2 regions of the Geodermatophilus sp. SYSU D00705 genome follow, and region 2 is predicted to be linked to the other one. Evidence: riboswitches for the same ligand, from Rfam matches in the RefSeq annotation. Region 2 holds a riboswitch; the other holds the start of a gene.
The links. Region 2 has a riboswitch for thiamine pyrophosphate ahead of ACI78Q_RS15225 (ECF transporter S component). Riboswitches for the same ligand answer to the same signal wherever they lie in the genome.
Positions count from the first base shown of each region.

Region 1: it holds a riboswitch for thiamine pyrophosphate, as region 2 does, so the genes downstream of both, thiM (hydroxyethylthiazole kinase) here and ACI78Q_RS15225 (ECF transporter S component) in region 2, are expected to answer to the same signal.

Region 1 is NZ_JBJGYT010000003.1:73,550-88,260, forward strand. It holds gene ACI78Q_RS03280 (fatty acid desaturase family protein) at 1-393, opposite strand, end outside; gene ACI78Q_RS03285 (ferredoxin reductase) at 428-1,528, opposite strand; gene ACI78Q_RS03290 (PucR family transcriptional regulator) at 1,630-2,823, shown strand; gene ACI78Q_RS03295 (RBBP9/YdeN family alpha/beta hydrolase) at 2,847-3,428, shown strand; gene ACI78Q_RS03300 (CoA transferase) at 3,425-4,726, shown strand; gene ACI78Q_RS03305 (class I SAM-dependent methyltransferase) at 4,928-5,533, opposite strand; gene ACI78Q_RS03310 (hypothetical protein) at 5,541-5,738, shown strand; gene ACI78Q_RS03315 (DNA polymerase IV) at 5,704-7,071, opposite strand; gene ACI78Q_RS03320 (hypothetical protein) at 7,215-7,775, shown strand; gene ACI78Q_RS03325 (flotillin family protein) at 7,766-9,322, shown strand; gene ACI78Q_RS03330 (TenA family protein) at 9,326-10,015, opposite strand; gene thiD (bifunctional hydroxymethylpyrimidine kinase/phosphomethylpyrimidine kinase) at 10,012-10,854, opposite strand; gene thiE (thiamine phosphate synthase) at 10,851-11,522, opposite strand; gene thiM (hydroxyethylthiazole kinase) at 11,519-12,316, opposite strand; TPP riboswitch at 12,309-12,403, opposite strand; gene ACI78Q_RS03350 (DUF4386 domain-containing protein) at 12,429-13,142, opposite strand; gene ACI78Q_RS03355 (TetR/AcrR family transcriptional regulator) at 13,289-14,002, shown strand; gene ACI78Q_RS03360 (helicase) at 14,018-14,711, opposite strand, start outside.
Region 2 is NZ_JBJGYT010000018.1:59,136-73,846, reverse strand. It holds gene ACI78Q_RS15250 (SpoIIE family protein phosphatase) at 1-1,049, shown strand, start outside; gene ACI78Q_RS15245 (ATP-binding protein) at 1,054-1,482, opposite strand; gene ACI78Q_RS15240 (DUF1697 domain-containing protein) at 1,605-2,138, opposite strand; gene ACI78Q_RS15235 (energy-coupling factor transporter transmembrane component T family protein) at 2,175-2,942, opposite strand; gene ACI78Q_RS15230 (ABC transporter ATP-binding protein) at 2,939-4,285, opposite strand; gene ACI78Q_RS15225 (ECF transporter S component) at 4,357-4,974, opposite strand; TPP riboswitch at 4,972-5,075, opposite strand; gene ACI78Q_RS15220 (Nramp family divalent metal transporter) at 5,184-6,476, opposite strand; gene ACI78Q_RS15215 (Mut7-C RNAse domain-containing protein) at 6,585-7,301, opposite strand; gene ACI78Q_RS15210 (aminotransferase class I/II-fold pyridoxal phosphate-dependent enzyme) at 7,306-8,763, opposite strand; gene ACI78Q_RS15205 (VOC family protein) at 8,856-9,368, shown strand; gene ACI78Q_RS15200 (GNAT family N-acetyltransferase) at 9,392-9,940, shown strand; gene ACI78Q_RS15195 (GntR family transcriptional regulator) at 10,091-10,750, shown strand; gene ACI78Q_RS15190 (1-aminocyclopropane-1-carboxylate deaminase) at 10,740-11,756, shown strand; gene ACI78Q_RS15185 (alpha/beta fold hydrolase) at 11,804-12,493, opposite strand; gene ACI78Q_RS15180 (hypothetical protein) at 12,490-12,693, opposite strand; gene ACI78Q_RS15175 (NADP-dependent oxidoreductase) at 12,723-13,745, opposite strand; gene msrA (peptide-methionine (S)-S-oxide reductase MsrA) at 13,846-14,499, shown strand; gene ACI78Q_RS15165 (class I SAM-dependent methyltransferase) at 14,599-14,711, shown strand, end outside.

The sequences.
Region 1 (14,711 bases), on a different contig from region 2:
CAGCTCGTTGTGCGAGTGCTTCCACTGCTCGGCCGGGCTGGCCATGTCCCACTCCCACGTCGTGGAGTGGATCTTCGGGTCGCGCATCCAGTCCCACTGCCCGTGCAGGATGTTGTGCCCGATCTCCATGTTGTCGAGGATCTTGGCCACCGAGAGGCCGATCGTCCCGAGCACCCAGGCGGGCGGGAAGCCCGAGGCCAGCAGCACCGCGCGGCTGCCGAGCTCGATCTTCCGGTGGACGTCGATGACCTTGCGGATGTAGGCCGCGTCGGCCGCACCGCGGGTGTCGATGACGCTCTGACGGATGTCGTCGAGCTCCTTGCCGATGAGCTCGACGTCCTCGGCGGTGAGGTGGGCGATCGGGTTGACGGGCTTCTTCTGCAGGACGGTCACGCGTGAGTCCTCCGCTGGGTTCGGGGGCGGTCGGTCAGTGGTCGATGTCGCAGGCGCCGGCGGCGGCGCTCACGCAGGTCTGGATGAGGACGCCGTCCCCGGGGGCGGCGGTGGTGACCTCGCCGTTGCGCAGGTCGCGGACCGCGCCCTCCCGCAGCGGCAGCACGCAGCCGAAGCAGATGCCCATCCGGCAGCCGCTCGGCATGAGCACGCCGGCCTCCTCGGCGGCGTCGAGGATCGTCGTCGCGCCGTCGGCCTCCAGCGTCGTGCCCGACTTCACGAAGGAGACGGTGCCGCCCTCGCCGGCGACGACGGTCGTGGGGCGGAACCGCTCGGTGAACAGCCGGTCGGCCAGCCCGGCCGTCTCCCAGTGCTCCTCGAGGGCCTCCAGCAGGCCGACGGGGCCGCACGCCCAGGTGGCGCGCTCGGCGTGGTCGGGCACCAGGGCGGTGATCGCCGCGGGGTCGAGCAGCCCGGCGGTCTCGGTGTGCTGCTCGACCAGCCGGATCCGGCCGGCGGCGGCCAGCGCCCGCAGCTCGGCACCGAAGACGACGTCCTCGGCGGTGGGCGCGGAGTGCACGAGGACGACGTCGGGGAGCTCGGGGTGGTTGCGCAGGATGCCCATGACCGGCGTGATCCCGGAGCCCGCGGTGATGAACAGCGTCTTCGCCGGAGCCGGCGTGGGCAGCACGAACTCACCCGCGGCCTGGTCGAGCTGCACGATGGTGCCCGGCTCGGTGTGGTGCACCAGGTGGTTGCTGACCTTCCCGCCGGGGATGGCCTTGACGGTGATGCTGATGCAGCCGTCGGAGCGGGTCAGGTCCGAGGTCAGCGAGTAGGCGCGCCACTGGCGGACGCCGTCGACGTCGACACCGATGCGCACCCACTGGCCGGGCACGTGCGGCCGCCAGTCGGCGCCGGGGCGGATCACGAGGGTCGCGGCGTCGCGGGTCTCGTGGTGCACCGCCTCGATGCGCCCGCGCAGGGCGGCGCCGGAGCGCAGCGGGTGCACCAGGTCCAGGTAGTCGTCGGGCAGCAGCGGCGTCGTCACCAGCTCGGCGAGGCGCAGCGCCCGCCGGCGCAGGGCGGTCAGGGCCGGCCGGGCCGGGGAAGGGCGCGGGACGGTCGCGGTCATGCTTCTGATCGTTCCCAGCCCACCGTGCAATTACCTGTGCTCTCGACGTGAACCTCGGGCCGGATACTGTCTCGACCGAACAAAGAACCGGTGACGGTGAGGTGAGTGTGACGCCGGAGCAGAACCCCTTCACCCCCGCGGTGGCCGCGGCCATGCGCGCCGAGCTGCCCGCGGTGGCCGAGAGCACCGTGGCCGCGATCGTCGTCGAGGTGCCCAGCTACACCGAGGCCTTCCGGGGCGACATGGGCCGGGCGATCGAGAACGCCGTCCAGCTGGCGCTCGGGGGGTTCCTCCAGCTGGCGACGACGACGGCCGGTGTCGACGCCAGCCGGCCGATCGGTCCCGCGCTCGAGGGTGCCTACGCCCTGGGCCGCGGGGAGGCCAAGAACGGGCGGACGATGGACGCGCTGCTGGCCGCCTACCGGGTCGGCGCCCGTGTGGCGTGGCGGCACATGAGCGAGACCGCGGTGGGTGCCGGGATGCCCGCCGCCTCGCTGGCCCGCTTCGCCGAGCTGGTGTTCGCCTACATCGACGCGTTGTCGGCCTCCAGCGTCGCCGGCCACGCCGACCACCTGGCCACCAGTGGCCGCGAGCGCCGCCGTCACCTGGAGCGGCTGGCCGAGCTGCTGCTCACCGGCAGCCCGGCCTACGACCTGGCCGCCGCGGCCGAGCGGGCGGACTGGACGCCGCCGCGGACCCTCACCGCGGTGCTCCTCCCGGAGGCCCGGGCCCGCGGGGCGGTCGCCCAGCTGGATGCCCGCACGCTGCAGGCCGGCACGGACCTGCCCGGCGCCGAGCCCTCCACCGAACGGGCGGTGCTGCTCGTGCCGGACGCGGAGGGGTTCGCCCGCGGCGGCCTGCTCAAGGCGCTGTCCGGGCGCGAGGCCGTCGTCGGACCGCCGCGACCGTGGCAGGACGCCCGGTCGTCCTACTCGCGGGCGCTGCGGGCGCTGCAGCTGGGCCTGCGACCCGAGGGCGAGGCGCCGGTGGACACCGAGCAGCGGCTGGCCGAGCTGGTCCTGCGGGCCGACGGCGAGGCGCTGGCCGACCTGCGCGCCCAGGTGCTCGCGCCGCTGGAGGACCTCGCCCCGGGTCCGCGGGAGAAGCTGGTCGAGACGCTGCGCTCGTGGCTGGCGCACCACGGACGGCGGGAGCGGATCGCCGCGGAGCTGTTCGTCCACCCGCAGACCGTGCGCTACCGGATGGGGCAGCTGCGCGAGCTGTTCGGCGACCGCCTGGAGGACCCCCGCACCGTGCTGGAGCTCACGATCGCCCTGGGCACCGCCGAGCCCTGAGGCCGCTCCCTACGATCGCCGCCGTGATCGGCTTCCTCGTGGCGCACGGCTGGGAGAACCGGCGTCCGGCCGGGCACTGGCAGCACTGGCTGGCCGGGGAGCTGGCCGTGCAGGGGCACGCCGTGGCCTACCCGCAGTTCCCCTCGCCCGACGAGCCGGTGCTCGACGAGTGGCTGGCCGAGTTCCGCCGCCACCTGGCGGCCCTGGACGGCGACGAGCGGGTGCTGGTGTGCCACAGCCTGGCGGTCCTGCTCTGGTGGACGGCGCAGCCGGCACTCGGGGACCTGCAGCCCGACCGGGTCCTGCTGGTCGCCCCACCCTCCCCCGACCGGCTGCGCCGGGAGCCGGCGGTGGCCGCCTTCGTGCCCGACGGCATCGCGACGACCCCGCTGGACGACGACGTCCGCCGCCGGGTGCGGATGGTGGCCTCCGACGACGACCCGTACTGCCCGGGCGGGGCGCTGGAGGTCTACGGCAGGCCCCACGGGCTGGACCTCGACGTGGTGCCGGGCGGCGCGCACCTGGACCTGCCGGCGGGCTACGGGTCGTGGCCGGCGGTGTTGCGCTGGTGCACCGACCCGAGTGTGAGGATCACCGGTCGATGAGCGCTCTGCTCGACGAGGTCTGGCCGCTGCTGACCGGGAGTGCGGCGCCGTCGGTCCGCGTCGTCGGGGCGACCGGTCTGGGCGGGCCGCTGCCCGTGCCCGACCTCGCCGTGGGGTCGGTCGCCGCGCAGTTGCTGGCCGCGCGGCTGCTCCGCGGCGGCTCGGAGCCGGTCGAGGTGGACGCCGCGCACGTCGGGCCGGCGTTCCGCAGCGAGCGGTTCGCGGCGGTGGGCGGGCAGCCGGTCGCGCCCGGGTTCGCGCCGCTGTCGCGGTTCTGGCGGACCGCCGACGGCTGGCTGCGGCTGCACGGCAACTACCCGCACCACCGGGACGCCGCGCTGCGGGTGCTGGGGCCCGAGGGTGGCCCGGCGGCGGAGCGGTGGCGGGCCGAGGAGCTGGAGGCGGCCGTCGTCGCGGCGGGAGGTGCGGCCGCCGCCGTCCGTCCGCGGTCGGTCTGGGCGGGGACGCCGCAGGGGCGGGCCGTGGCGGGAGCCCCGCTGGTCGGGTTGCGCCGGGTTGCCGACGGGCCCGTGCGGGCGTCGTCCCCCGACGGGGTGCGGGTGCTGGACCTGACGCGGGTCATCGCCGGCCCGGTCGCCACCCGCACGCTCGCCTCGCACGGCGCGGACGTGCTGCGGGTCGACAGCCCGCGGCTGCCCGAGGACCCGGGGCAGCTGGTCGACACGGGGCCCGGGAAGCGGCACGTGCTGCTGGACCTCGCCGCGGCGGCCGACCGCCGGACGGTCGAGGGGCTGCTGGCGGGGGCGGACGTCGTGGTCCAGGGGTACCGGACCGGGGCGCTGGCGCGGTTCGGCCTGGATCCCGCTTCGCTGGCGTCCCGGCATCCGCACCTGGTCGTGGTGAGCCTGTCGGCCTGGGGCACGGCGGGGCCGTGGGCACAGCGGCGGGGCTTCGACTCGCTGGTGCAGGCGGCGACCGGGATCGCGCTCGAGTGCGGGTCGGCCGGCGAGCCCGGGGTGCTGCCGGCGCAGGCGCTGGACCACGCGACCGGTCACCTGGCCGCCGCGACGGTGCTGGCCGCGCTGGCCCGCCGCCGGGAGGAGGGCGGCGGCTGGCACGGGGAGCTCTCCCTCGCGCGCACGGCGCACTGGCTGCTGGACGCACCGCGGGTCGCGGCCCCAGCGGCGGCCTCGTCGGTCGATCCGGCGCCGTACCTGCTCTCCCTGCCGTCGCCCGACGGGCCGGTGACGCTCGTCGCGCCGCCGGGCTCGCCGCCGTGGCGGTCCGCGGCGGTCGGGCCGGCGGGTCAGCGGCCGGTCTGGCTGCCCCGGCCGTAGCCGGGGCCCTGGCGTGCGGGGTGCGGCGAAGCCTCGAGGGTGCGGCGGCGTCGGGTCACGGCGTCCTCGGAGCCGGCGCACAGCTGCCGTCCAGGTTCCCCGCTGACGATGGTGGTGCCGGGTCGACGGACCCCACCGTCCCGTTCCCACACCCCGGCACCGCTGAGCCGCGCGGGCGCGAGCGGAGCGGGCCGGCACCCCTCAGGCGGGGCGGAGGACGGCGACCAGGAACTCCGACGTCGGCGTGAACGGCCGCAGGTCCCAGGTGGCCAGCAGCAGGTCCGGCGTCCAGCCGCCGGTGCGGGTGTCGGCGAGGAAGTCGTCGAATGCGTACCCCCGGCCGGCGCCGAAGCCGATGGCCGCGCGTCCGTCGCCGGCGACGTGCGCCCGCAGCCGCTCCAGCACCGCGACGCGGGTGGAGGGCGCCAGGAACGTCATCACGTTGCCGGCGCAGACGATCGCGTCGAAGGCGCCCGCCACCCCGGCCGCCGGCAGGTCGAGCTCGGCGAGATCGCCGACCAGCCACCGCGGGCCGGGGTGGTCCTCCTCGGCGGCGGCGATGAGCACCGGGTCCACGTCCACCCCGACGACGTCGTGACCGGCCGCGGCCAGCCGGCCGCCCACCCGGCCCGGCCCGCAGCCGGCGTCGAGCACGCGGGAGCGGCGGGGCAGCATCGCGTCCACCAGCCGGGCCTCGCCGCCGAGGTCGGCGCCCTGCGCGGCCATGGTGCGGAAGCGCTGCACGTAGGCGGCCGAGTGCCCGGGGTCGTCCTGCGTCATCTGCACCCACGCGCTCTGGTCGACCATGCGGCCCATGATCGCCCCCGGTCCCGACCGAACTGCCACCCGGCTCCCAGCCCCCGGCCGGCCGGACGACGTCCTGCCGGCCGACCGGGCGGTCGACGTGGCCGCCGCCGCGCTGACGGAGCACCCCGGCGCGGTCATCGACCAGGTCGACGTCCACGTCGACTCCGACCTCACGGTGCCGGGCCGGCCGGCGTTCCCGGGCTGACCCGCCAGTCCGGCGGGTCGGCGGGGTGCAGGGCGGGGTCGTCGGAGGCCAGCGTGCGCACCGGTCCGGGCGGCGTCCCGGGGCCCTCGAAGCGCACCGTGACCCGGCCCAGGCCCCGGCCCCACACCCAGCCGGCGCCGAGGTCGTCGTGCCGGACGTCCTGCCCCGGCCACCACCGCTGCTCCGCGGGCAGCGGGGCCTCCGGCTCGTCGGGGGCCTCGTCGGGGACCGGGTCCTCCTCGGCCGGCGCGGGGTCGTCGGCCGCGAAAAGGTCGCCCTGCGCGTAGGGCGACAACCCCGAGACGCCGACGCCGAGCAACCGCAACCCCCCGGCGGTGCCGGCCTCGGTGAGCAGCCGGCGGGCGATCCCGGCGATCGCCCGCGGGTCGTCCGTCGGCTGCGGCAGCGTCTGCGAGCGGGTGAGCGTGGTGAAGTCGTAGCGCCGCAGCTTGAGCGTCACGGTCCGGCCGGACAGGGCGGAGTCGCGCAGCCGGGTGGCGACCCGCCCGGCCATCGTGTCGATCTCCCGCGTGAGGACGGCGACGTCGGTGAGGTCCCGCTCGAACGTCGACTCCTGCGACACCGACTTCGCGCCGCGCTCGGCCACCACCGGCCGGTCGTCCTCGGCGCGGGCCAGCGCGTACAGGCCCCCGCCGTGCGCCCGCCCGGCCAGCGCGACCAGGTCCGGCAGCGACCGGGCGGCGAGGTCCGCGACGGTCTTCACGCCGATCTGGTGCAGCCGCTCCGCGGTGGCCGGGCCGACGCCGCCGAGCCGGGTCACCGGCAGCGGGTGCAGCGCGTCCAGCTCCCGCCCCGGGGGGACGACGACCAGCCCGTCGGGCTTGTCGAGGTCGGAGGCGATCTTGGCCATGAGCTTCGAGGACCCGATGCCCACCGACCCGGTCACCCCGCCGGTGGCCTCGGCGATCCGCTCCTTCAGCCGGCGCCCGAGCGCGGTGACGCCGTCCACGGAGAGGTCGTGCCCGGCACCGGCCGCGAGGTCGACGTAGGCCTCGTCCAGCGAGGCGGGCTCCACCAGCGGGGAGAGCTCCCGCAGCAGTTCCATGACGACGTCGGAGGTGCGCCGGTAGGCGGCGAACCGGCCGCCGAGGAACGCCGTCCCGGCCGGGCAGCGCCGCCGCGCCTCGGCGGTGGACATCGCCGAGCGCGCCCCGTAGGCCCGCGCCTCGTAGGACGCCGTCGCCACCACGCCGCGGCCGCCGACCCCGCCGACCACCACCGGCCGCCCGCGCAGCGACGGCTTGTCGCGCTGCTCGACCGCGGCGAAGAAGGCGTCGAGGTCCAGGTGGAGGATGCTCGCCTCCCGCCGCACGCCCCACCTCCTCGCTGTCGCCGGCCCACCCCATCGTCGCCCGTCCTCCGACCGGGTGACGCGGACGCCCCGGTGCCGGTTCCGGTTGATCACCGGCGCCCGCGCCTGCGAGTGTCGGCGGCCACACCGACGGAGGGGGGCGCGTGGAGGTCGCTCTCCTGGTCGTGGGCGCGATCGGCCTCGCCGTCCTGCTGCTCTCCCTGGTCGTCGGCGAGATCGGCGACCTCGCCGGCGACGCGGACGGCCCCTTCTCCGTCCCCGCCGTGGCGGCGCTGCTCGGCGGCGTCGGCTTCGGTGGCGCCGCCGCCGCCTCGCTCCTGCCCGACGACCTCCCGGACGCCGGCCGGCTCGGGCTGGCCCTGGTCCTCGGGCTGGCGGTCGCGGTCCCGCTGGCCTGGGCCGCGGTCCGGCTGTCGCGGGCGCTGCGGAACATGCCCACCACCGAGACCCTCACCCGCCACCACCTGCTCGGGGCGCAGGGGGTCGTGGTCTCCGCCGTCCCGACCGCGGGGTTCGGGGAGGTCCGGCTGCGGGTCGCCGGCCAGCAGGTGAAGTTCGCCGCCCGCAGCGACGTCCCGCTGGCCGCCGGCACCCCCGTCTACGTCGTCGAGGCGCTCAGCGAGACCGCCGTCCAGGTGGTGTCCACCGCGCCCGACCCCCTGCCCGAGCTGCCCCAGACCGGAGGCCCCGAACCGTGGACCTGACCCTGCTCATCGCCATCGGCGGCATCGCCGTCCTGGTGCTCCTGCTCGTGCTGCTGGTGCTCTCCCGGATCAAGGTGGCCGGACCCAACCAGGCGTTCATCGTCACCGGCCGGCAGGGCCGCCAGGTGACCAGCTCCAACGGGGTGACCTCACGGGACTCCTCCGGTCAGAAGGTCGTCATGGGCGCGAGCGTCTTCGTGCTGCCGGTGGTGCAGAAGCTGCACACGATGGACCTCTCCAGCCGCCGCATCCCGGTCGGCATCCGCGGGGCGGTGTCCAAGCAGGGCGTGAAGTGCGACCTCGAGGGCGTGGCCATCGTCAAGGTGGGCGGCACCGAGGACTCCATCCGCGCCGCCGCGCAGCGGTTCCTCAACCAGCAGGAGGGCATCGACACCTTCACCTCGGAGGTGCTCGCCGGCGCGCTGCGCTCCATCGTCGGCCGGCTGACGATCGAGGAGATCATCCGGGACCGCGCGGCGTTCGCCTCCGCCGTCGCCGAGGAGGCGGAGTCCTCCCTCACCGGGCAGGGGCTGGTGCTCGACACCTTCCAGCTGCAGGACATCCAGGCCGAGGGCAGCTACCTGGCCGACCTGGGCCGTCCCGAGGCCGCCCGGGTGCTCAAGGAGGCGAGCATCGCCGAGGCCCGCGCCCGGCAGGCCGCCCAGCAGGAGCAGCTGCTGGCCGACGAGGCGATCGCCGTCGCCCAGCGGCAGCTCGCGCTCCGGCAGGCGGATATCACCGCCGAGACCGACGCGGCGAAGGCCCGGGCCGCCGCGGCCGGCCCGCTGGCGCAGGCCGCCCAGGACCAGGCGGTGCTCATCGAGCAGGAGAAGGTCGCCGAGCGGACGGCGGCGCTGACCGAGCGGCAGCTGGACACCCAGGTCCGCCGGCCGGCCGATGCCCAGCGGTACAAGGTCGAGCAGGAGGCCGAGGGCCGCAAGAACTCCGCGATCCTCACCGCCGAGGCGCAGCGGCAGGCCACCATCGCCGCCGCCCAGGCCGCCGCCGAACAGGCCAAGCTCTCCGGTGAGGGTGAGCGGGCCCGCCGCTCGGCGCTGGCGGAGGCCGAGGCGATCGAGGGCGCCAAGCGGGGTGAGGCAGAGAAGCTGCGCCGGCAGGCCGTCGCGGACGCCGTCGAGCGCGAGGGTCAGGCCGAGGCGGCCGCGATCCTCGCCCGCGGGCAGGCCGAGGCCGAGGCGCTGGACGCCCGCTCGGAGGCCTTCGCGAAGTACGGCGAGGCGGCGATCCTGGAGATGCTGGTCAAGGTGCTCCCGGACGTCGTCCAGGCGGCCGCCGCCCCGCTGGCCGGCGTGGACAAGATGACGGTCATCTCCGCCGACGGCGCCGGCTCGCTGGGCCGGTCGGTGGCGGCCAACGTCGCGCAGGGCCTGCAGCTGTCCGGCGACCTCACCGGCGTCGACGTCGCGGCGCTGCTGCGCCGGCTGGGCGGGGCGGGCGCGCCCGGCGCGGACGGTGCCTCCCGGGCCACGGACGGCGCCACCCGCATCCCGATCGTCCCGGCCACGGGTGAACCGCCGGCGAGCTGACCGTCAGAGCCGGTCCGGCCAGGTCTCCCGCTCGTGCGCCGCCCGCCAGAACTCCAGCTCGTACCGGGTGGCGACGGTGAACGCCCGCAGCATCGCGGGCTCCGCCCCGGGCGACGCGAGGGCGGCCGCGTCCACCAGTGCCCGGGCCTCGCGAGCGGCGTCCTGGAACGCCGGGGAGTCGTAGGCGGCGACCCAGCGCAGGTACGGGTGCCCGGGGACGAGCGCGGCGGTCCGGGCCAGCCGCGCGCCGACGTCCGCGTACACCCAGTAGCAGGGCAGCGCGGCGGCGGCGCCCACCGCGTACGGAGCCGTCGCCGCCGCGGCCACCAGGTAGGAGACGTAGGCCAGGCAGGTCGGTGAGGGCACCGGGTCGCCATCCGGCCGGTCGGCCGGCCGGAGCTCGGCGGCCAGCAGGTCGGCGTGCAACTGGCGCTCGACCGTCGCGGTCGTGGCCGCGGACGTCGCCCAGAAGGCCGCGGCGGCGGAGTCCGGGGCGCGGGCGGCGAGCAGGGTCAGCGCCCGGGCGTACTCGGCGAGGTAGAGGGTGTCCTGCTCCAGGTAGTGCCGGAAGGTGGCCGGCGGCAGGGTGCCCGAGCCCAGCTCTGCGAGGAAGGACAGCTCGTCGATGGCCACCCGCAGGCCGGCGGTGGCCGCCCAGGCGCGCTCGGTGAACCGCTCGGTGGACGAGGTCACGACGGCCAGATGCCGGCGAAGTGGTGGACCGGGCCGGCCCCGGAGCCGATGCCCAGCCCGGCGCCGCCGACCAGCGCGGCCTGCAGGTAGTCCCGCGCCCGCTCCACCAGGGGCAGCCAGTCGCCGGCGCCCTCCGCGGCGGCGAGGGCGGCCAGCGCCGAGGAGAGCGTGCAGCCGGTGCCGTGCGTGGCCGAGGTCGCCACCCGGGGCCGCCGGGTGGGCGTCGCGCCGGCCGCGGTGACCAGGACGTCGACGCTCTCCGCCCCGCCCAGGTGGCCGCCCTTCAGCAGCACCGCCCGCGGGCCCAGCGCCAGCAGCGCCTCGCCCTGCCCGACCAGCCCGTCGACGTCGGTCGCGGGCGCGGCGTCCAGCAGCGCCGCCGCCTCGGGGACGTTGGGCGTGACGAGGTCGGCGAGCGGCAGCAGGGTGGTGCGGACGGCGTCCACCGCCGACTCGTCGATCAGCCGGTGGCCGCTGGTCGACACCATGACCGGGTCGCAGACGACCGGGCCGGCGGGGCGGGTGGCCAGGACGCCGGCCACCGCGGCGACCACCTCAGCCGTCCCGAGCATGCCCAGCTTGGTGGCGGCGACGGGGACGTCGTCGAGCAGCGTGTGCAGTTGCTGGGCGACGAACTCCGCCGGTACCGGGTGCACGCCGGTCACGCCGCGGGTGTTCTGCGCGGTGAGGGCGGTCAGCACCGCCGTCCCGTAGGCCCCGAGGGCGCTGAAGGTCTTGAGGTCGGCCTGGATGCCGGCCCCGCCGCTGGGGTCGCTGCCGGCCACGGTGAGCGCGACCGGTACCCCGGCCCGCCGCGGGGGCGCGTCCGGCGCGGTCACCGGTGCGCCCCCGCGGCCCGGCCGGCGGCGATCCCGGTCCGCAGGGCGCGAGCCGCCGCCTCCGGGTCGGACGCGGCGCAGATCGCGGACACCACGCAGATCCCGTCGACCCCGGTGCGGGCCACGTCGGCCGCCCGGCCGGCGTCGATGCCCCCGATCGCCACCGCGGCCAGGCCACCGGCACGGGCGGCGGCCGCCAGCGCGGCGGCGCCCGCGAGCCCCAGCCCCGGAGCGGCGTCCGGCTTCGTGGGGGTGGCCCACACCGGGCTCAGCCCGACGACGTCCACGGTGCCCGCGGGCAGGGCCAGCGCCGCGTCGAGTTCCGCCGCCGAGGAGACGCTCACCCCGAGCAGCCGGTCCGGCCCGAGCAGCGCGCGGGTCTCCCCCGGCGGCAGGTCGTCCTGTCCCACGTGCGCGCCGTCGGCGCCGGCGACCACGGCGACGTCCACCGCGTCGTTGACCACCACCGCCACGTCCGGCCGGTCGGCGAGCGCCGTCTGCACCGCCCGGGTGAGCGCCAGCAGCTCCCGGCGGGAGGCGGTCTTGTCGCGCACCTGGACGGCGGTGACCCCGCCGGCCACCGCGGCGCGGACGACGTCGGCGACCGGCCGCGGGTGGCACAGCGCGGTGTCGGTGACCAGGTAGAGGGTGGGGTCGAAGCGGGTCACCGGGAACCCCGGATGTCGGCGCCGGCCAGGGAGTCGCCGTCCAGGGCGTCGAGCGCGTCCAGCCACGCGGGCGCGAAGGTGCCCGGGCCGTCGGCGAGGTCGGCGGCGACCTCGGCGGCCAGCGCCACGTGGGCGTGGGCGGCGACGGTGCCGGTGAGGGCGTCGCCGGTGGCGGCGACGTAGGCGGCGACCAGCGCACCGAGGGCGCACCCGGCACCGGTGGTGCGGGTCAGCAGTTCCGAGCCGCCGCCCACGCGGACCGTCCGCCGCCCGTCGGTGACCAGGTCGACCTCGCCGCTGACGGCCACCACCCCACCGGTCCGGCGGGCCAGGTCGGCCGCGGCCGGGGCCGCGGCGTCGGTGCCGGCGGTGCTGTCCACCCCACGGCCGCCGCTGCCCGCGCCGGCCAGCGCCATCACCTCGGAGGCGTTGCCGCGGACCACCGTGGGCCGCAGCCCGACCAGCTCGGTGGCCAGCTCGGTGCGGAAGACCAGGCCGCCGACGGCGACCGGGTCCAGGACCCACGGCGTCCCGGCGGCGGCCGCCGACCGGGCGGCCAGGCGCATCGCCTCGGCGGTGCGGGCGTTCACCGTGCCCACGTTGACCAGCACGGCGGAGGCGACGGCCGCGAAGTCGGCGGCCTCCTCCGGGGCGTCGACCATGGCCGGCGCCGCGCCGGCGGCCAGCAGGGCGTTGGCGGTGAGGGTCTGCACGACCGTGTTGGTCAGGCAGTGCACCAGGGGGGTGGTGGCGCGCAGGGCCGCCCGGGCCGCGCGCAGGTCGTCGGCATCCACGCCGTGACATCCCTTCGCCAGTACGAACTGGAGCAGGTTCGACGGGTGTGCTCTCAGTCCCCTGCGGGGACACCCCGTGTCACTTCCGCCGCCGAACCTAACAGCCGGGCCCTCAGACCGCGGCGGTCACCGCGGGCCGCGCGACCGGGACGGCCGGGCGGGGCGACGGCCGGAAGCCCCTGGCGATGAGGACGGCGGCGAGGCTCATCTCCCAGACGGTGACGGGGAGGGCGGCGACCATGCCCCACACGGAGACCTGTTCGTAGAGGCCGAACAGGATCGCGGTGGACGACGCGAAGACGACCGGTCCGCCCACGATCCCGAGGACGGCGATCCAGCGCGGCACGAGCCGGGACCGGTACACGAGGACGGCGAGCAGCAGGCTGTTCACCCCGATGACGAGGCCGGGGCCCAGCAGGAACGTCCGGTCGTGCAGGGCGACCAGCGACCGCGCGACCGCCAGCAGCCCGGCGTCGTCCGTGCCGGCCGCGGGGTCCTGCCGCAGGGTGACCACGGACAGGAGGCTGACGACGCCGACGACGATGAGCGCGGCCTCGAGCAGCCGGCCGCAGACGTAGGCCAGCGCCATGCCCTCGCCGTGCCGCCTGACCACCGGGTACAGCGTGACCGCGGTGCCGATGCACGAGGCGGCGAGCACGACCTCGAGGAAGCCGCCCCACAGCACGTGGGTGTCGGCACCGGCGCCCAGGACGTAGCCCGGGTCGCCCAGCACCGGCTGGTACAGCGCCAGCGCCACGACCGCGGTCACCGCGGCCACCACGAAGAACGTCCCCGCGACGACCGCGGTCCCTCTGTCCGTGCTCATGTCGTTCCCTCCCGGCTGAGGTGTACGGCGTACACCGATGCCGGAGACGGTAGGTGTACGTCGTACACCGGTCAAGGGCTAGGCTCGTCAGGGTGGCCTCGGCGGGGAGCTCGTCGGGGCGAGCTCGTCGGTGGGAGGGAGCCGCGATGCCCCAGCAGGCAGCCGGCGCGCGGCGCGTCCCGCTCAGCCGGGAGCGGGTGCTGCGCGCCGCGGTCCAGCTGGCCGACGAGGCCGGGATCGACGCGGTCAGCATGCGGCGGCTCGCCCAGGAGCTGGGGGTCGTGCCGATGGCGCTGTACAAGCACGTCGCCTCGAAGGAGGAGCTGCTCGACGGCGTGGTCGACGTCGTCATCGGCGAGTTCGAGGCGCCCGACCCGTCGATGGACTGGCGGACGGCGGTGCGCGAGCGGGTGCTCTCCGCGCGGCGGGCGGTGCTGCGGCACCCGTGGGCGCGGCAGGCCATCGAGTCCCGCACCCGCCGGACGCCCGCCGTCCTCGGCTACATGGACGCCGTGACCGGCACGTTCCGGGCGGGGGGCTTCTCCGCCGACCTGACCCACCACGTGATGCACGCGCTGGGCAACCGCATCTGGGGCTTCAGCCCGGAGCTGTTCGACGAGGCGCCCGGTGCGGACGCGCCGGCTCCCACCCCGGAGGAGCAGGCGGCCATGGCGGCGGAGTTCGCCCAGCGGTACCCGCACATCCTCGAGATCGCCGTGGCCGCGAACGAGGGCCCCGGGGCCGGGTCCGGCTGCGACGAGCAGTTCGAGTTCGAGTTCGCCCTCGACCTGCTGCTGGACGGGTTCGACCGGCTGCGACAGCAGGGCTGGAGCTCTCGGCCGGCCTCCGTGCCCGGCTGACGGGACCGGACGGGCTCAGGCGTCGGTCAGCGCCGTGGCCGGCAGCCAGTCGGCGTCCAGCAACTCGGCGATCTCCTGCAGGGACGACGTGTCCGCGCCGGCGGTCGACCCGCTGACCGCCAGCCGCTCCACCATCACGCGGGCGACCTGCTCCTCCACGGTGTCCTCCGCGAAGGCGACCCGCCACGGGGAGACCTGGCCGTCGCGGTGCGTGCGGCCGGTGACCTGCCGGGCCTGGATGCCGGAGAACCGCGGCTGGTGGAACAGCCCGACCCGCGGGGTGGCCGAGGCGGCGGACCCGCTCGGCAGCAGCTCGCCGGCGTGCAGGCTGATGGAGGCGGTCACGGTGAACACGCACACCGGCGCGGCGCCGGTCTGGAAGCGCAGCCGCTCGGCCTCGACGTCGAACCGGTCGCGGCCGTAGATGGCGGCGACGGGGATCCCGGAGTCGAGCAGGGCCTCGCGGATCGGGTCGGCCGCCGTCTCGACGAACTCCACCGAGACGGCCACCTGCCGCTCGGCCTCCACCTGCGCCCTGACCCAGTCGACCGTCGCCTGCGCGCGGATCAGGCCGGCCTTCTGCCGGAACCGCAGCAGCGCCGCCCGGCCGCGGGCGCTCTGCCGGGCGCGCCGGGCCAGTTGCATCTCGGTCCGGAACTCCTGCCACTCTGAGTCGTAGGCGGACCGCTCGGCGGGGGTCAGTGCGACC
Region 2 (14,711 bases):
TGGCCTCGATCCAGCCCGACGCGCCCGTGCTGCGCGCGCTGGGCAGCGGCCGGACGCTGACCGTGGAGGACGTCGGCACGGTGGTGGGCCGCACCCTCCCGCCGGGCGAGGTCCGCGAGGTGTTCTGGCGGCTGGCGCCGCGGTCGGCGGTGACCCTCCCGCTCTCGGCGCGGGGCCGGACCCTCGGCGCGCTGAGCATCTACCGCTCGGCCGACCGGCCGCTGGCCGACGCCGACGACGTGGCCGCCGCGCAGGAGGTCGCCTCGCGCGTGGCCCTCGCGGTGGACGGTGCCCGCCTCTACGAGCAGCAGCGCGGGCTGGCCGCGGGGCTGCAGCGCAGCCTGCTGACCGCTCCGCCGGCGCCGGACTCCGCCGAGATCGTGGTCCGCTACCGGCCCGCGGTGGAGGCCGCCGAGGTGGGCGGCGACTGGTACGACGCCTTCCTGCAGCCCGGCGGGGCGGCGGTGCTGGTCATCGGGGACGTCGTGGGCCACGACACCGCGGCCGCGGCGGCCATGGGCCAGCTGCGCGGGCTGCTGCGCGGCATCGCCTACCGCCAGGGCATCGGTCCGGCGCAGGTGCTCAGCGACCTCGACGCCGCCGTCCAGGGGCTGGGCATGCCCACGATGGCCACCGCCGCCGTGGCCCGCGTGGAGCAGACCCCCGAGCAGCGGGCGGCCGGCCTGACCAGCCTGCGCTGGTCCAACGCCGGGCACCCGCCGCCGCTGCTGCTGCACGACGACGGGCGGGTGGAGGAGCTCGCGGGCAGCCGCCCGGAGCTCATGCTGGGTGTCGACCCGGCCGCGCCGCGCACCGAGAGCGTGGTGACCTTCCGGCGCGGTGCGACCGTGCTCCTGTACACCGACGGCCTCGTCGAGGGCCGCGACCTGCCCCTGGACGACGGCATCGCCCGCCTCCGCACGGCGCTGGAGGAACTGGGCGGCCTGCCGCTGGAGGAGTTCTGCGACGCCGTGATCGAGCGGCTGCGCCCCTCGGGCCCGCAGGACGACATCGCCCTGGTGGCGATCCGCCTCCACCACCAGGACTGAGCCCTCAGGGGGTCAGGACGGCCCACACGTGCTTGGCGCCGGCGGCGGTGTACCAGCCGTGCGCGGTCGCCAGTTCGGCGATCAGGTAGAGGCCCAGCCCGCCCTCGCTGGGGTCGCGCCCCACCGCGGGGGAGGGCGGGGTGCTGACGGCGGCGTCGGAGACCTCGATCAGCCAGCCCTCGCCGGTGGTGCGCACCGCGGCCCGGACGTGGCCCCCGCCGTGGCGCAGCGCGTTGGAGGCCATCTCGTCGAGGGCCAGGATCAGCCGGTCCCGCAGGTCGGCCAGCCCGGGGCAGGCCGCGGTGAGGTGCCGGCGCAGGTCGGCGCGCACGCCGGGCAGCTCCGCGACGGCGACGAGTTCCCAAGTCAGGGCCTCGCAGGCAGGCGGTGGAGTCGCGGACGGCCAGATCGGCCGGGCCGTCTCCCGTGTCACGCCGATGGTCCCCTCACGTGCTCGACATCGCCCGGCAGGCGCAGCGGTGCCCGGCCCGCTGGCGCGCCGAACACCTGCGTATACGCCCGGCGGCGAGCCGCTAAACCTGTCTGTAACCGGTCTCACACGGCCGCCATCTCGGCCAGTCTCCGGACGGTGTTCCAGTTCCGTCCGGTCCCCGCCACGCCGAGCAGGGTGTCCCACTTCCAGGCGCCCAGCGGGGTGTTGCTGATGCCGTCGGGCAGCCACAGGAACAGCTCCCGGCCGGTGACCCGGTACTCGCCGGAGTCGGCCGGCGGCAGCGCCGCCACCCGCCCGGGGTCGGGGGCCCGCGGCAGGAAGGTCACCAGGTACCGGGCCGGGTCGGTGGCCACCGAGCCCAGCGGGTCGGCGGCCACGACGGCGGCCACCTCCGCCCCGGTCCGGACGACGACGGGCACCGCGGCGCCGAACCGCTCACGCACCGCCGTCTCGACGTCCTCGACCAGCTCGGCCTCGCTCAGCGGGCTGTCCAGGACGACGTTGCCGCTGCGCAGGTGGGTGCGCACGTCCCCGTGGCCGCGGGCGGTCAGGACCTCCCGCAGGTCGGCCATCCCGATCTGGCGGGCCCGGCCGACGTTGACGCCGCGCAGCAGGACGACGTAGCGGGTGCCCACGATCGGCACCGTAGCGGCGCGGACGCCGGATCCCGGTCAGCCGAGCAGCGGGTCCCACGTGCCGAGCGCGACACTGGCCCCCACCGCGACGGCGCAGACCGCGGCCGCGGCGGCGACGAACCAGCCGTCGCTGCGCCGGAGCACCGACCCGCGGGCGTTCGTGCGCGGTACCCCGGAGTCGAAGCCGCGGGCGTCCATGGCGGTCGCCAGCCGGGTGCCGCGGCGCAGCGCGGCCACCAGGAGGGCGAAGGCGGTGCCGGTGAGCAGCCGGGCCGCGGCGACCGGGTTCGCCCCGGCGGCCACGCCCCGGGCGCGGCGGGCCGAGCGGATGGTCTCCCACTCCGCGGCCAGCAGCGGCACCAGCCGCAGCGCGGCCAGGGCACCGTAGGCGAACCGGGTGGGCACCCGCCAGTGCACGGTCAGCGCGTCGGCCAGCCGCACCGGGTCGGTGGAGGCCACTAGCAGCACGCCCGGCAGCGCCAGCGCCACCACCCGCAGCCCCCACGTGGCGCCGCTGAGCCACGCGGCCGCGCCGTCCAGCGCACCGAAGGCGACGTTGACCCACGCCACGCCGGCCGCGCTCAGCAGCAGCGGCCAGGTGCGGCGCAGCACCTCCCGGGGGCGCGTGAGCCCGGCGGCCGGGAACAGGGCGAGCTCCGCGGCGAGGACGACGGCGGGGGTGACCGGGTCGCCGCTGACCAGCAGCACCGCGGTGAGCAGGGCGATGGCGGTCAGCTGGGCGACCGGGTTGACCGCCGACAGCGGGACGGGCCGGGCCGGGCCGAGCGCGAGCGGCGCGGTCACGGCACGGCCACCGGTGCGCCGAGGGGGAGGACGTCGTCGGCCAGCGCGGCGACGACGGCGGCGTCGTGGGTGACCAGGCACAGCGCCCGGTCGCCGTTCTGCTGCTCGGCCAGGAGCGCGACCAGCTCGGCCCAGGTGTCGCGGTCCTGGCCGAAGGTCGGCTCGTCGAGGACCAGCACCCGCGGCCGGGTGGCCAGCGCCGTGGCGACCGACAGCCGCCGCTGCTGGCCGCCGGAGAGCGTGAACGGGTTGGCCTCGGCCAGCGGGGCCAGCCCGAGCCGCTCGAGCAGCTCCTCGGCGGTGGCGTGGGCCTGCGCGGCGCCCGCACCGGACCGCAGCGGCCCCAGGGACAGCTCGTCGCGCACCCGGCCGGTGAGGAACTGGTGCTCCGGGTGCTGGAACACCGTCCCGATCCGCTCCACCAGCTCCGCCGCCGGCCAGCGCGACGGCGGCCGGCCGGGGCGGCGCAGGCCCGCAGTGAGCACCGGCGCAGCGGTCACCCGTCCGGTGGTGGGCGCGCGCAGCCCGGCCAGCAGCAGGGCCAGCGTGGACTTGCCGGTGCCGTTGGGGCCGGTCACCGCCAGGGTGCGGCCGGCGCGCAGGACGGCGTCGGTCGGGGGCAGCGCGGGGACGGCGGACTCCCGGTGGGTGTACCCGGCGGCCTCGGCGGCCAGCAACGGCTCCCCGGGCGGGTGCGGGCAGCGGTCGGGGAACCGCAGCGGGGCCGGCGTCCACCCGGGACCGTGCTCGACGGTCCCCCCGCCCGGCAGCAGCTCCACGACCCAGTCCACCAGCGGCAGCCACGCCTCGACGTCGTGGTCGACGACGACCAGCGTGGCGCCGCGGCCGGCGACGGCCCGGGTGACCGCGCCGCGGACCAGCGCGGCGCCGGCCGGGTCGAGCTGGGCGGTCGGCTCGTCGAGCAGCAGCAGCCCGGGCCGCGGGGCGAGCGCGCCGGCCAGCACCAGCCGCTGCTTCTGCCCGCCGGACAGTGCCCCGGTCGGCCGGTCCCGCCCCAGGTCGAAGCCGACCGCGTCCAGCGCCGCGTCGACGGCGGGCCAGATCACGGTGGGGGGCGTGCCGGCGTTCTCCAGCCCGAACGCGACGTCGTCCCCGGCGCGGGTCATGACCAGCTGCGCGTCGGGGTCCTGGAAGACCATGCCGACCCGCTGCCGCCGCCGGTCGGGCGGGGCGCCGTCGACGGTCAGCACGCCGTCGGCGTCCCCGCTCTCCGGGTCCAGCAGGCCGCCCAGCGCCCGCAGCAGCGTCGACTTGCCCGACCCGGAGGCGCCGGTGAGCAGCACCCGCTCACCGGGGTCGATCCGCAGGTCGACGTCCCGCACCGCCCAGGCCCGCCGCGTGGCGTGCCGGAAACCCCACCCGGCCAGCGCGACGGCGGCCGGGCCGGTGCCGCTCAGTGCCGGGTGCGGCCGGAGGCGAACGACGACAGGGCGCCGCTGGCCGCCAGCGCCCGGGTGAGCAGCACGCTTCCGACGCCGGCGACGACCGTGGTGCCGGCGACGACGAGGACGACGTAGGTCGTCTTCCAGCCCCCGGTCCAGTCCGGGTAGTAGTAGAGGAGGTCGAGGACGGCGGCCATCGCACCGGCCAGCGCCGCCGACAGCAGCGCCGGCACCCAGCCGAACCAGCGGTACCGGAACGCGGCGAACCCGGCCTCGCCGGCCAGGCCCTGCAGGATGCCGTAGACGATCGTCGTCGTCCCCCAGGCGGAGCCGAGCAGCGCGGAGACGACGGCCGCGATCAGCTCGGCGAACAGCCCCGCGCCCGGCTTGCGGACCACGAGCGGCGCGAGTACCGCCGGGACCAGCCAGACGCCGTACATGAAGGCCTGCCCGGGCGGGAAGGCGGCGAACGCCGCCCCGGTGCCCGCCCACAGCAGGCCCCAGGCCCAGAAGACGACGCCGAAGGCGACGCCGAGGACGGCGGTGACGACGATGTCGACGGTGCGCCAGCGGCTGGGACGCCCCCGGGTGGGCGCAGCCGACGACGGACGGACGGCCTGCTCGGCCATGGTCTTCCTCCAGACTCCCTGCGCCGGCATGACCCGGATCAGGTTCGAGGGTCTGCGGGATCCCGCACTCTCAGCGCCGAAGCGCTCCCCTGCTGTGTGTTCGGTTGTGCCGCCCAGCGTAGCCCCTCGCCGAACACGCGATCATGGCGCCGTGACCACCGGAGGCGGCTCCGGAGTGGTCACGACGCCATGATCGGCGGGAGGGCGCCTCAGCCGAGGGCGAAGCCCAGGAGCAGGTGCCCGTTGAGCCCGATGATCAGCGCCGCGACGACCGCGCCGGCGACCGTGGTGACCGGCCGGTTCACCCAGGAGCCCATCACCGCGCGGCGGGAGGTCAGCCACAGCAGCGGGACGAGCGCGAACGGGATGCCGAAGGAGAGGACCACCTGCGACCAGACCAGCGCCGTCGTCGGGTCCCCGCCCAGCACGAGCACCGCGAGCGCCGGGGCGAGGGTGATCAGCCGACGGGCCAGCACCGGGATGGAGCGGCGCAGGAACCCGGCCATGACCACCTGCCCGGCGTGGGTGCCGACCGAGGAGGAGGCGAAGCCCGAGGCCAGCAGCGCGACGGCGAAGGCCAGCGCCGCGCCGGTGCCGAGCTGGTCGCCGAGCCCGGCGTGCACGCTCTCCAGCGACGCGATGCCGTCGTCGGCGGTGAACAGCTGCGCGGCGATGACCAGCATCGCGGCGTTGACCAGCCCGGCCAGGCCCATGGCCACGAGGACGTCGATCCGCTGGGCCTTCAGCAGCCGGCGGCGGCCGCTCTCGGTGCGCCCGGCGGTGACGACGTCGCCGTATCGGCCCGGGGTGAGTGCCGAGTGCACGTAGATGACGTGCGGCATCACCGTGGCGCCCAGGATGCCGGTGGCCAGCAGCAGGCTCTCCGAGCCGGAGAACGACGGCACCATGCCCGCCGCGACCCCGCCGGCGTCGACGCCGGAGCTGAGCAGCGTGTAGCCGAAGCCCAGGCCGATGACCAGCAGCAGCCCGGCGATCACCCGCTCGAACGGCCGGTGCCCGCGGGACTGCGCCGCGAGCAGCACGAACGCGACGACGGCGGTGATGACCCCGCCGACCGGCAGCGGCACCCCGAACAGCAGGTACAGCGCCACCGCGCCGCCGACGATCTCGGCCAGGTCGGTCGCGATGGCGACCGCCTCGGCCTGCACCCACAGCCCCCGGGCGACCGGGCGGGGCAGGTTCTCCCGGCAGAGGGTGGCCAGGTCCCGGCCGGTCGCCAGCCCGAGCTTGGCGGTCAGCGACTGGATGAGCATCGCCATGAGGTTCGCCGCGACGATCACCCACAGCAGCGTGTAGCCGAACGAGGCGCCGCCGGAGAAGTTGGTCGCGAAGTTGCCCGGGTCGACGTAGGCCACCGCGGCCACGAACGCCGGCCCCAGCAGGGGCCAGATCCGGCGGCGGCTGCCCGGGGCCGGCCTCCGATCCGGCGAGCCGACCAGGGTGGTCGGGAGGACGGCGGCCTCGGTCTTCGACAGGTACACGGGGGCCTCGCAGCGGTGCGACGGGTGGGTGAGCGCTCCTCGCTGTGCCCGCGCGCCCTGACACGCCGGGGCCAACGTGTGGCCCCCGCGGGCCGAGGTGAGGCTGTCCTACGCGGTGCCGCCGTCCCGCCGCTCGGCGGCCGCGACGACCGCCCCGATCCGGCGGGCGTGCGCGCCGCGCCAGTAGAGCCGGTCGCAGGCCGGGCAGCGCGAGAACTCGTCGTAGGTGCGGCGGGTGCCCGCCGGCAGCCGGTCGGCGACCTCGGCCTTGGCCACCGGGGTCAGGCGCGCGCCGCAGGCGGTGCACCGGGTGAGCGGGGCCAGCGGGGGAGCGAACCGGTCGAGGACGTCGGCCAGCTGGTCGTCGGGCCGGCTGCCGCGCACCAGGGCGCCGCGTCCGAGTGCCCGGCGCATGAGCAGCCCGCGGTCCTGGGTGAGCAGGGCCCGGCCCTCGGCGTTCGCGCGCTCGACCAGCTCCGGGTCGTCGGCGTCGTTGGACCACGCGGCGTCCACACCGAGCAGCCGCAGCCGGCGGGCGAGGGCGCCCAGCCCGACGTCCAGCAGGAAGCCACCGGGCGGGGCCGGCTGGGGCCGCGGCACGGGGACGAGGTCCACCACGCCGTCCGGGTGCGCGCGGTCCTCCGGCCGGGCCGGGACGCCGTCCAGCCGCAGCCCGCCCACCTCGGTCGGCGGGACGCCGGCGGCCCGCAGCACGTGCCCCAGCGTGGCGTCCGGGTCGAAGGCCAGCCGCCGCTCGCGGGACGGGCGGTCCCGCGGGCGGAGGAGGAAGGCCAGCTCCGGCGGCACCCGGACGACGACGGCCATCGACTCACGCGACGACGCGGAGGGTCTCCATCGACGGGTCCGCGGCGTCCGGGACGAGCATCCCGGCCCGCACCCCCGTGGTCAGGTGGTCCACGACGTCCTGGCTGATCCGCTCGCCGGGCGCCAGCACCGGCACGCCCGGCGGGTACGGGCTGACCAGCTCGGCGGCCACCCGCCCGACCGCCTCGGCCGCGGGGACCTGCTCGACGCGGGCGAAGAACGCCTCCCGGGGCGTCATCACCTGCTCCAGCTCGAGGCCCTGCGGCGACGGGAGGTCCACGCGCGGTGATCGCTCCATCGACGGTGCGCCGTCCACCAGGGCCCGCATCGCGTCCAGCAGCGCCTTCTCGGTCTCGTCGTCGTCGGCGTGGGTGATGCGGGCGTTGACGCGGAAGGTGTCGGCCGCGCCGAGGTCCACGTGGCAGGCGGCCCGCACCCAGTCCCCGGCCTGGAAGCCGGTGATGCCCAGCCCCCGGACGTCGACGGTGATCGCCAGCGGGTCCAGGTCGAAGGCGCCGCCGGTGCCGATGACCTCCCGGCCCATGACCGCCAGGCCGGGCATCGCGGCGAGCTCCGCCCGGATGCGCGCGGCCCGCTCGATCGCCGTCCCCAGCAGTTCCTCGCCCTGCTCGACCATGTGCCGGCGCCACCCGTCGAGGGTCAGGTAGACCAGCGACGAGGAGCTCGTGGTCCCCAGCAGGTCCTCCCGCTGCTTGAGCACCTCCGGGTCCACGCGGGAGCCCTTGAGGTGGAACACCGAGCTCTGCTCGATCGCCGCACCCATCTTGTGCACGCTGGTGACGACGACGTCGGCGCCGGCGTCCATGCCCCACGCCGGCAGGTCGGGGTGGAAGGGCAGGTGCGCGCCCCACGCCTCGTCGACGATGAGCGGCAGGTCCCGCTCGTGGCAGACCTCGGCCACACCGGCGATGTCCGCGCAGGTGCCCCAGTCGGTGGGGGTGATCAGCAGCATGCCCTTGGCGCCGGGGTGGGCGACGAGGGCGCGGCGGACGTCCTCGGGCTCCGGCGGGTGCGCCAGGTGCCGCTCGTCGTCGAAGTGCGGGTGCACCCAGACCGGGCGGATGCCGCTGATGATCAACCCCGCCACCACGGACTTGTGCGCGTTGCGGCTGACCAGCAGCTCCTCGCCGGGGCCGGCGACGGAGATCATGGCGCTCTTCACCGACAGCGAGCTGCCGCAGGTGGAGAAGAAGGCCTTGTCGGCGTCGACGGCGTCGGCCATGAGCTCCTCGGCCTGGGTGGTGACGCCCTGCGACTCCCGGCGGTCGTCCAGCCCGTTGAGCGAGAGGACGTCGGAGGCGAAGACGCCCTCGCCGACGACCTCGACCACCCGCGGGTCCGCGCCCCTGCCCTGCTTGTGCCCGGGCGGGCCGAAGACGACGTCGCCGCGGCGGCGGAACTCCTGCAGGGCCTCGAGGACGGGCACGCGTGAGTGGTCCATGGCGTGCCCCTACCCGGACGGGCAGGACTGATACTTGAAACGTCAACGAATTGCGCGCAGACTGGGGTGCAGCCGTCCAAGGGAGCACCGTCATGCCGGTCCAGCGCCTCAACCACGCCGTCCTCTACGTCCGCGACGTCGCCCGCAGCCACGCCTTCTACCGGGACGTGCTGGGTTTCCGGGCGAAGACGGAGATCCCCGGGACGGCCGTCTTCCTGCAGGCGGAGGGGTCGACGAACGACCACGACCTGGGCCTGTTCCAGATCGGCGTGGGCGCCGGGGCCTCGGAGGCCGGCCGGCGCACCGTCGGGCTGTACCACCTGGCCTGGGAGGTCGACACCCTCGCCGAGCTGGCCCGCATCCGCGACGCGCTGCTGCAGGCCGGTGCGCTGGTCGGGATGTCCGACCACGTGACGACCAAGGCCCTCTACGCCCACGACCCCGACGGCCTGGAGTTCGAGGTCTCCTGGCTGCTGCCGGCAGACGCCATCACCCCGGAGCTGCTGGAGGGTGCGGCGATGACCTCGCCGCTGGACCTCGACCGCGAGATCGCCCGCTACGGCGCCCACACGCGCGGCGGCGTCGGGGTCTCGGTCCCGGCCTGAGCAGTCGGGGAGGATGCCTCCCCGTGGAACCGGTGGAGCTGACCGCCGGCGCGCTGCGCCTGCGGACCTGGCGTGCGGACGACGCCGACGACGTGCTGGCCGCGATGCAGGACCCGCTGCTGTGTCGGTGGAACGCCGTCCCGGCCACCACCCGCGACGACGCCGTGGCGTTCCTGCGCCGGCGGGCCGACTGGTCCGCCGGTGACCACGCCTCCTGGGCCGTGGTCGACGCCGGCACCGGCACGCTGCTCGGCTCGGTGTCGCTGCACTCGATCGACCGGGCCCAGGCCGGCGCGTCGGTCGGCTACTGGACGATGCCCGCCGCGCGCGGCCGCGGGGTGGCCCCCCGCGCGGTGGACGCCGCCTGCCGGTGGGCCTTCGCCGAGCTGGCCGTCGACCGGGTGGAGCTGTGCCACGCGGTGGACAACCCGGCCTCCGGGCGGGTCGCGGAGAAGGCCGGGTTCACCGTCGAGGGCCGGCTGCGCCGCTCCTACCGCTACGGCGACGGCATCAAGCACGACGAGCTGCTGTGGGGCCGGCTCTCCGACGACCCCGCGCCGAGTTTCGCCTGATCTCTGCCGGGCCGCGGGCCTGCGCCCGGCCCGCGGTCTGTGCACAGGACGTGGGCTGCCGACCCCTGAGGCCACGGAGAGTGCACAGAACGGTGACCGCGGCCGGCGAGCCCCTTGACGGCAGTGCGCCTGACATCTGAGATGTCAGTTGTGTCCCTCGCTCCGGTCAGCCGCGTCCTCCTGCGGGACGTCGCCCTGACCCGCATCCGCGAGGCGATCGTCTCCGGCGACCTCGAGCCCGGTGCCGTGGTCAAGGACGCCGAACTGGCCGCGCGGCTCGGACTGTCGGTCGCCCCGGTGCGGGCGGCGCTCGCCCGCCTGGCCGACGAGGGGCTGGTCGAGGCCAAACCGCAGAGCCACACCCGGGTCACCCCGCTGCGGGTGCGGGAGGTCCGCGACGCCGCCGTCGTGGTCCGGGCGATGCACGAGCTGGCCGCCCGGGAGGCCGCCGCCGCCACGACGCCGGAGGACGTGGCCGCGATGCGGGCGGCCAACCAGCGGTTCGCCGCCGCGCTCGCCGCGGGGGACGCCGACGCCGCGCTCGCCGCGGACGACGACCTGCACGCCGTCCTGCTCGCCCGCTGCGGCAACGGCGCGCTCGCCGCGACCGTCGCCCGGCTCACCCCCGCCGTCCGCCGGCTGGAGCGCCGGCGCTTCGCCACCGCGCACGGCCGGGAGTCCGTCGCCCTGCACGACCGCCTGATCGCCGCCTGCGCGGACGCCGACGTCGACGCCGCCGTCGCCACCACCACCGAGATCTGGACGGCGCTGCTGTCCGAGCTGCACGAGGAGATCCCCGATGCTGTCTGACCACCCCCGCTACCCGCTGCTGTTCGGCCCCTCGCCGGTGCACCGGCTGGACCGGCTGACCGAGCACCTGGGCGGCGCCGCCGTCTGGGCCAAGCGGGAGGACGTCAACTCCGGCATCGCGTTCGGCGGCAACAAGACCCGCAAGCTCGAGTACCTCGTCGCCGACGCGCTGGCCCAGGGCTGCGACACGCTCGTGTCGATCGGCGGCGTGCAGAGCAACCACACCCGGCAGGTCGCCGCGGTCGCCGCGCGGGTGGGCCTCAGGTGCGTGCTCGTGCAGGAGAGCTGGGTGGACTGGCCCGACGCCGTCTACGACAAGGTCGGCAACATCCTGATCAGCCGGCTGGCCGGGGCCGACGTCCGGCTGGTCAAGGCCGGGTTCGGCATCGGGTTCAAGGAGAGCTGGGAGACCGCGCTCGCCGAGATCGAGGCCTCCGGCGGCAAGCCCTACGCCATCCCGGCCGGGGCGTCGGACCACCCGCTCGGCGGCCTGGGCTTCGCCGGCTGGGCGGAGGAGGTCGCCGCGCAGGAGGCCGAGCTCGGCGTCTTCTTCGACACCGTCGTCGTCTGCTCGGTCACCGGCTCCACGCAGGCCGGGATGGTCGCGGGCTTCGCCAAGCTCGAGGAGGACGGCGCCCGGCCGCGGCGGGTGCTGGGGGTCGACGCGAGCGCCAAGCCGGCCGAGACCCGCGACCAGGTCCTGCGCATCGCCCAGCGCACCGGGCAGCTGATCGGCCTGCGCCGCGGGCTGACCCTCGACGACGTCGAGCTCGACGAGCGCTACCACGCCGGGATCTACGGCATCCCCGACCAGACGACGATCACGGCGATGGAGCTGGCCGCCCGCACCGAGGGCATGGTCACCGACCCGGTCTACGAGGGGAAGTCGATGGCCGCGACGATCGACCTCGTCGGGCGGCGCGAGATCGACCCGTCGTCCACGGTGCTCTACGCCCACCTCGGCGGGCAGCCCGCGCTCAACGGCTACAGCGCCCTCTTCTCCTGAGGGACCGGAGGCTGGGAGGCGAGGAATCCTCGCCTCCCAGCCTCCGCTCACAGCGGGACGGCGAGCTCCTGGCGGTCGAGTGCCTCGCGCAGGTCGGCCCGCCACGGTGCGAGCCCGGCGCCGGCCAGGACGACGTCCCGCACGAACGTGTGCCACACCATCGCCCGCCGCACCATGCTGTGCCCGCCGGTGACGGTGAACCGCGCGATGCGGGCGCCGGCCTGCGACGCGCGCGCCGCGAAGTCGGCCGACAGCGCCGCCGGCACCCAGCGGTCGCCCCGGCCGTGCAGGACCGCCACCGTGCGGTCGCGCAGGTGCTCCACCGGCTCGCCGGGCGGCGTCCACGGGGCCAGCGCGCAGACGGCGCGCACGGAGGCGTCCCCGCCGGCGCGCAGCACCGCCCGGCCGCCCATCGAGTGGCCCACCAGCACCACCGGCACGTCGTCGCCGTGCCGCGCCCGGACCTCCTCCAGCGTCCACCGCAGGTCGGCGTAGGCGTCGGCGGCCGGGCCGTTCCACCCGGCCACCCGGTACCGCAGGAGGTAGGTGCCCAGCCCCCGGTCGGCGCCCGCCGCGCGGACGAACTGCTCGATCGCCCGCATCCGCAGCAGCGACAGCGCCCGTTCCCGCGGCGGGTCCACGCTGGCGACCGTGCCCCCGTGGCAGAACACCGCCAGCGCCCGGACCGGGCCGGACGCCGGGACGTGCTCCAGGGCCGGGACGTCGCCCGCGGTCACCGCCGCCGGCGCCCACCGCGCAGGGTGGCGCGCGCCCGGTCGCCGAGGTCCCCGGCGCGGAGCAGGCCGCGGGTGAGCGGCGTCGGCCCGGTGCGGCGCTCCAGCGAGCGGCCGATCCGGCGCAGCAGGCCGGTGGTGAGCGGGACGACGACGGTGAGCAGCAGCCACGTGCGGAGGCGGCGGGTCAGGAACAGCCACATGCCCCCAGACTGCCCCGGACGGCGCGCGCTCAGTCAGGGTCGGGCGCCAGCCGCACGACCATCTTCCCGGTGTTGCCCCCACGCAGGAGGTCGAGGAAGGCCGGCACGGCGTTCTCGATGCCCTCGTACTCGGTCTCCCGGACGACGAGGTCGCCCGAGCGCAGCCAGTCCGCGACCGTGCCGGTGAACTCCTCCCGCAGGTCGGTGTGGTCCCCGACGAGGAAGCCGCGCAGGGTGAGCCGCCTGCCCACCATGAGCGACATGTTTCGGGGGCCGGGCGGGGGCTCCACCGCGTTGTAGCCGGAGATCGAGCCGCACAGCGCGGCCCGCCCGTGCACCCGCAGGGCACCGATCGCCGCCTCCAGGTGCTCGCCGCCGACGTTGTCGAAGAAGACGTCGACGCCGTCCGGCGCGGCGGCGTGCAGCAGCTCGGAGACCGGCCCGTCGTGGTAGTCGAAGGCCGTGGTGAAGCCCAGCTCGCCGGTGAGCCAGGCGACCTTCGCCGGGCTGCCGGCGCTGCCGACGACCGACCCGGCGCCGCGCAGCCGGGCGAACTGACCGACCAGGCTGCCGACGGCCCCCGCGGCGCCGGAGACGAACACGTCGTCGCCCGCGGTGAAGCCGGCCACCCGGAACAGCCCCGTGTACGCGGTCAGGCCCGGCATCCCGAGCACGCCGAGGAACCACGACGGCGGGGCGTCGGTCAGCGACGGGAGCCGGCGCACCGCGCCGGCGTCGAGGACGGCGACCTCCCGCCAGGCCGCGTCGGTGAGCACCAGCGTGCCCTCGGGCAGCTCCGGCGCGCGCGAGGCGACCACCCGGCCGACGGCGCCGCCCTTCATCACCTCGCCCACCTCCCACGGCGGGGCGTAGGAGGGGCCCGACCGCATCCGCCCGCGCATGTACGGGTCGACCGACATCGCCACCATGCGGACGACGACCTGCCCCTCGGCCGGGTCGGGCACCGGCACCTCGACCAGCCGGAAGTCCTCCGGCGTCGGCTCGCCGTGCGGCCGGGCCGCCAGGTGCCACTCGCGGGTCGTCGTGCTCACGGGCCCTCCTGCGCTGTCGACGTCGTCCCCGGGCTCGATCCTGCTGCCGCTGATCGGTGACGCACAACCGACCGTTGGTGGACGGGCCTACGCTCGGGGCATGCTGTTCTCCCGGGCCAAGACCCAGCCGGTGTCCCGTGACGACGCCCTCCCCGGGCGGCCGGACCCCCTGCCGCACGTCCCCGAGCTGCACGCGGTCAACGGCAACCGCATCAAGCCGCCGTTCCCCGAGGGCCTGCAGACCGCCGTCTTCGGCGCCGGCTGCTTCTGGGGCGTGGAGAAGGTGTTCTGGCAGACGCCGGGGGTCTACTCGACCGCCGCCGGGTACGCCGGCGGCTACACGCCGAACCCGACCTACGAGGAGGTCTGCTCGGCCCGGACCGGCCACGCCGAGGTCGTGCTCGTCGTGTTCGACCCCGCGGTCATCTCCTACGAGCAGCTGCTCAAGGTGTTCTGGGAGGACCACGACCCGACGCAGGGCATGCGCCAGGGCAACGACATCGGCACCCAGTACCGGTCGGCGATCTACGTGGACGGCCCGGAGCAGGAGGCCGCCGCGCTGGCCAGCCGGGAGGCGTTCCAGGAGCGGCTGACCGCGGCCGGCTACGGCGAGATCACCACCGAGATCACGCAGCTGGGCGAGTTCTTCTACGCCGAGGACTACCACCAGCAGTACCTGCACAAGGTGCCCAACGGGTACTGCCCGATCCACTCGACCGGTGTCTCCTGCCCGGTCGGCCTGCCCGGCGTCTGAACCCGCGCGCCCGTCTCGCCGAGATCGGCGATCTCGTACGGTTCGCGGGCCGTACACCGCCGAGATCGCCGATCTCGGCGAAGAGGGGGTGTCGTGTCCGTGGGTGAGCTGCTGGCGCAGCTGCGGCGGGAGCCGGACGTCGAGGCGCCGGACCTCGTCGCGGTCGACGCCACCGACCGCCTGCTGCTCGACGAGGCGGCCGCGGCGCTCGC